Heyndrickxia acidicola: one gene and its partner. The protein of the gene in region 1 interacts with the protein of each later gene in a pairwise test. Links are inferred from orthologs where the notes say so. Each region holds a gene or a part of one and is shown on either strand. Other genes may lie near its edges.

What was found. The genes of interacting proteins can lie anywhere in the genome.
Region 2: the proteins of nadE (region 1) and dnaA interact in binary tests that used the Escherichia coli proteins (3 or more experiments, as listed by UniProt). The link is inferred for Heyndrickxia acidicola from one-to-one orthologs.

What each region holds. Positions count from the first base shown.
Region 1 is NZ_KV440953.1:3,037,498-3,040,480, forward strand. What follows is about bases 71-2,975. They hold nadE (NAD(+) synthase), read right to left. Parts: upstream 1,985-2,975; coding sequence 1,157-1,984; downstream 71-1,156. Other genes in these bases: A5N88_RS14155 (AAA family ATPase), read right to left, coding at 71-923; A5N88_RS14165 (nicotinate phosphoribosyltransferase), read right to left, coding at 2,060-2,975. Also shown: more of A5N88_RS14155, read right to left, coding at 1-70; more of A5N88_RS14165, read right to left, coding at 2,976-2,983. UniProt on the Escherichia coli protein: Catalyzes the ATP-dependent amidation of deamido-NAD to form NAD. Uses ammonia as a nitrogen source.
Region 2 is NZ_KV440953.1:3,384,719-3,387,589, forward strand. What follows is about bases 1-2,793. They hold dnaA (chromosomal replication initiator protein DnaA), read left to right. Parts: upstream 1-620; coding sequence 621-1,967; downstream 1,968-2,793. Other genes in these bases: dnaN (DNA polymerase III subunit beta), read left to right, coding at 2,207-2,793. Also shown: more of dnaN, read left to right, coding at 2,794-2,871. UniProt on the Escherichia coli protein: Plays an essential in the initiation and regulation of chromosomal replication. Binds in an ATP-dependent fashion to the origin of replication (oriC) to initiate formation of the DNA replication initiation complex once per cell cycle.

The sequences.
Region 1 (2,983 bases):
CTGGTAAGAATGCTATCAACAATTTCCTCAGGCGTTTGGCCGCTGTATTTGACTTCAGATTTTAAAATGATGCGATGAGCAAATACATAGGATGCAAGATATTGAACATCATCTGGAATGACAAAATCTCTGTTTTTCAAAAGGGCATAGGCCTGTGATGCCTTCATTAATGCGATGGAGGCACGGGGACTTACACCAAGATAAACATTCGGATGGATTCGGGTGCGGGTTGAAAGGTCTACAATATACTGTTTAATGGTGTGATCTACATATACTTCGCGAACCTGCTTCTGCAGTTCTCTAAGCTCTTCCAGGGTAATAACAGACTGAAGGCTTTCTATAGGAGGATTCTTTTCTGCCCTGCTTAAAATTTCTATTTCATCAAGAGAATTAGGATAGCCCATTTTCAGTTTGATCAGGAAGCGATCCAGCTGGGCCTCTGGCAATGGATAGGTGCCTTCATAATCGATTGGATTTTGCGTAGCCATTACAAAAAATGGCTTGTCCATCTTTCGGGTATTTCCGTCCACTGTTACACTACTTTCTTCCATCCCTTCAAGCAAAGCAGACTGCGTTTTAGGAGAGGTGCGATTAATCTCATCTGCCAAAATAATATTTCCCATAATGGGACCCGGCCTGAATTGAAATTCCAAATCTTTCGGGTTATAAATCGAGACTCCGATTACATCAGAGGGCAAAAGATCCGGTGTGAACTGTATACGCTTAAAGACAGCACTTACTGATTTTGAAAGAGCGCGGACCATCATCGTTTTTCCAACACCGGGCACATCTTCCAGCAGCACATGTCCATCTGCTAATAAAGCTACTAGACTTAACTCAGCTATATGGGTCTTCCCTATCATCACTTTTTCAATATTGTTAATAATTTGCTCCAGCTTTGGGTGCAGTACTTCTTTTCCCATTATCCGCGTTTCCCCCTCAGGCTTAAAATGTTAGATAATTCCCACTACTTTTATATTATTTACCATACTATAAAAATTGGAAAAGAAAAAGGAGGAACTTTAATAGGTGTAATTTTAAAAGAGTGCAGCGGACAGCGATTTTCATCAAGGCTGTTTTCTCATAGATTGTTGCTTTACGCAAAACCTTGATCAAAAAAAGACTGCGCCAAAATGGCAGCAGTCTCTATCAACTATTATTTCCAAAAATCATCAAATATTGTGATTGGAAGATGGCGTTTATGCTGAGATTTCAAATAGAATGATTCGATTTTCTTAGCAGCTTCCTCTGGAATTTCTTTGCCTTCAAGATAGTCATCTATGTTATCGTAGGTTACACCCAGTGCTGCTTCGTCCGGAATTTGCGGACGCTCATCCTCAAGATCAGCAGTCGGTTTTTTTGTGTATAAGTGTTCTGGGCAGCCAAGTTCCTTAAGAAGCTGTTTTCCTTGGCGTTTGTTTAGACGGAAGATAGGCGTTAAATCTGCACCGCCGTCTCCAAATTTTGTATAAAATCCTGTCACCGCTTCAGCAGAATGGTCGGTTCCAAGAACAACACAGTTTTCCATCGCGGCAATGCTGTATTGGGCTTTCATCCGTTCTCTTGCTTTTTCGTTTCCCTTCGCAAAATCGGACAGGACAATACCCGCTTCTTTCAATGCTGCCTCACTTGCATCAACAGCCCCTTTAATATTAACAGTTAAGGCTTTATCCGCCTGCATAAATGCTATGGCATCATTAACATCATCCATATCTTTTTGGACGCCGTACGGAAGACGGACCGCTATGAATGTATAGTCCTTATTTCCCGTCTCCTCCCTAAGTTCATTAATAGCTGTTTGAGCCAGCTTCCCTGTTAGCGTAGAGTCCTGCCCTCCGGATATGCCAAGGACAAATCCTTTAAAGAATGGATATTTTTTTAGGTAGGCCTTTAAGAAGTCAACGCTTTTGCGAATTTCTTCTTTGGGATCAATTTTAGGCTTTACCATCATCTCTTCAACGATTTGTTTTTGTAATTTGTCCAATATTATGACCTCCTAGAATTACACTTCATAATAAACTATTCTTTTCACTACCTCGTCTCAAGCAGATCCATAAATTTACTTATCCTTAAGGTGAGCTACCTTCTCCCGAACCTGTTCAATATTTTTCATTTTATTATCCCAGCACTTTTGGCTGAGATCGACAGGATATTCCTCAGGATTTAATGAGCGCTTATATTCTTCCCACAGTGTCCCAAGGGCTTCCTCTGCATACTGTTTAATTTCATTCAGCTCAGGAAGTGTATATACATATTTCCCCTCTACAAAAATGTCATGATGGAGATTCTTGGCCTCAAAATTTGTAACATACTTACTAATGAAGGTATGGACAGGATGAAACATCTTTAATTTGTCCTCGCTTTCTGGATTCTCTCCTTTAAGCGTTATATAATCCCCTTCAGATTTTCCTGTGCTCTTGTTCATAATTCTGTATACCTTTTTTAATCCCGGTGTTGACACTTTTTCAGCATTGCTGGAAATCTTAATGGTATCCTGCATTGTGCCGTTTTCATCCTCGATCGAAACCATTTTATAAACGGCTCCTAATGCCGGCTGATCATAAGAAGTAATCAGCTTGGTACCAATCCCCCAGGTATCAATTTTCGCACCCTGTGATTTCAAGTGGAGAATGGTATATTCGTCCAAGTCACTTGATGCTACTATTTTTGCTCTTTCAAAACCGGCTGCATCCAGCATCTTTCTCGCTTCCTTTGATAAAAAGGACATATCTCCGCTGTCCAGTCGTATACCAACAAAATTAATTTTATCCCCCAGCTCCTTCGCCACTTTTATAGCAGAAGGAACGCCTGAACGGAGGGTGTCATATGTATCCACAAGGAAAACACAGTCTTTGTGGCTTTCTGCATATTTATGAAAAGCAGTATAATCATCCCGATATGCCTGTATCATAGCATGGGCATGGGTTCCGGAAACCGGAATGCCGAACCTTTTTCCTGCTCTTACATTACTGGTTGCATCAAA
Region 2 (2,871 bases), 350 kb from region 1 along the record:
AAATCGTGATTTTAAGCAGCCAATCGGAATCTTTCATTTTATTTCCTCACTTTTTTAATCATCTCAAAAAACAAAACAAATTCAGGATTGTTTCGTTCCAGCTCTATTTTTTCAGTCTATTAGCACACAAAAAATGATTTGTGGATAATTTTCGACACCACTTTTTCTATCCACAGCATTTATAGACAAGTTTTGCACAAGCTAGCAGCCTGTGGATTATTTTTTCCCACAAACTCTTCGCGTTGTGGATAGTTTTCAAATAGCATTGCAACACCTATAATTATTTGATATGATTATTGTGTTTTCACTCTTAACAAACGTTGTGCATAACTATCTTATCCACAGATTGTGGATATCCTGTGGATAGGTTATCCATACCCTTTTAATAAATTTGTCCACAGATGGTGGATTATGTCGAAATCTCTTATCTTTCCTTATTATATATTTTTCCACAATCATAGAGATGTATATTTATAAATTCCTATTCTTTTTAACGAAACACTGTTACACAACGTGGTTGTAAATAGGGGTAAAAGAATACTTTATATGCGGGGATTCACAAAAAGCTGAATCTCTATTTTCAGATGTAAAAAAATAATCAAATGAAGGAGGGCATAGTGTTGGAGAATATAGCTGATCTTTGGGACAAGGCTCTTTCAATTATAGAAAAAAAGATCAGTAAGCCCAGCTTCGAAACTTGGCTTAAGTCCACAAAGGCACATTCCTTAAAAGGGGATACGTTTATTATTACAGTTCCCAATGATTTCGCCCGGGATTGGCTTGAAGGAAGATATGTAAATCTTATTTCCGGTGTACTTTATGAAATTACTGGCGAAGAGCTGTCCATTAAATTTATTATTCCCCAAAATCAAGAAGAAGAAGATTACGCAGCCAATGTTCCTCAGCAAAAAAGACCTAAAATAGATGAGCCGGTTGAGTTATTTCAAAATATGCTAATTCCCAAATATACCTTTGATACTTTTGTTATTGGTTCTGGGAATCGCTTTGCTCATGCAGCATCACTGGCGGTGGCAGAAGCTCCTGCAAAAGCATATAATCCTCTTTTTATTTATGGAGGAGTTGGATTGGGTAAAACCCATTTAATGCATGCTATTGGACATTATGTGCTAGAGCATAACCCCCAGGCCAAGGTCGTGTACCTGTCTTCCGAAAAGTTCACAAATGAATTTATTAATTCGATTCGTGATAATAGGGCAGGGGACTTTCGCAATAAATACAGAAATGTAGACATTCTTTTGATAGATGATATTCAATTTCTTGCCGGAAAAGAACAAACACAGGAAGAATTTTTCCATACTTTTAATGCATTGCATGAGGAAAGCAAGCAAATTGTTATTTCCAGTGATCGGCCGCCAAAGGAAATCCCTACACTTGAAGACCGTTTGCGTTCCCGCTTTGAATGGGGCTTAATTACGGATATTACTCCTCCTGATTTGGAGACAAGGATTGCCATTCTTCGAAAGAAAGCCAAAGCAGACGGACTTGATATCCCTAACGAAGTCATGCTGTATATTGCGAATCAAATCGACTCCAATATCAGGGAATTAGAAGGGGCTCTCATAAGAGTTGTTGCGTATTCATCTCTCATAAATAAAGATATAAATGCCGACTTAGCCGCTGAGGCACTAAAAGATATTATTCCAAGCTCTAAGCCGAGAGTTATTACGATACATGATATTCAAAAGACAGTTGGAGAAGAATATAACGTAAAACTGGAAGATTTTAAAGCAAAAAAGAGAACAAAGTCAGTAGCATTTCCTCGTCAAATTGCTATGTATCTATCCAGAGAGCTAACAGATTTCTCACTTCCGAAAATTGGCGAAGAATTTGGCGGCAGAGACCATACAACGGTCATTCATGCCCATGAAAAAATTTCAAAAATGCTTCAAATTGATACACAGCTGGAAAAAAAGTTAACCGAAATTCAAAGTCTGTTAAAAAGCTAGCTGATTGTAACCAGGGGATATTGTGAATAAGTGGTCTTACCTTATGCACAGTCTGTCCACATGTGGATAGGCTGTCTTTCCGTTATTTTTCTTAGTTATCCACAAATCCACAGTGCCTACTACTATTACTACTATATTTTTAAAAAAATATTATTAAATAAATGCTTTGTTAGTAATACAAGAATGTATGAAGGGTACTGCTAATTAAATAGCTCATATATTATATTGGGGGTTAAAAAATGAAGTTCTTAATTCAACGTGATCGTCTCATTCAGAGTGTGCAGGATGTAATGAGAGCCGTAAGCTCCAGAACAACGATACCTATTCTGACTGGAATTAAAATTGTTGCTGCAAATGATGGGGTAACCTTTACCGGCAGTGATTCAGATGTCTCTATAGAGTCTTTTATTCCAAAAGAAGAAGACGGAGACGAACTAGTTGAAATAAAAGAATTAGGCAGCATTGTCCTACAAGCCAAATTCTTTAGCGAAATTGTCAAGAAACTGCCAATGGATACAGTGGAAATCGAGGTATTAAACCAGTTTCAAACGGTTATCCGCTCAGGTAAATCCGAATTTAACTTAATCGGGCTGGATCCAGATGAATATCCTCATCTGCCGCAAATTTCTGAGGATAACATTCTTAAGATTCCTACCGATATACTTAAAACACTGATAAGACAAACGGTTTTTGCAGTGTCCACCCTAGAAACACGCCCTATCTTGACAGGTGTAAACTGTAAGGTGGAAAACGGCAAGCTCTACTGTATTGCAACAGATAGTCACAGACTGGCTATGAGGACGGCTGCCATTGATACACAAAGCGAAGAAACCTACAATATTGTCATACCTGGGAAAAGTTTAAACGAATTAAATAAAATTCTGGATGATACAAATGAGCCGGT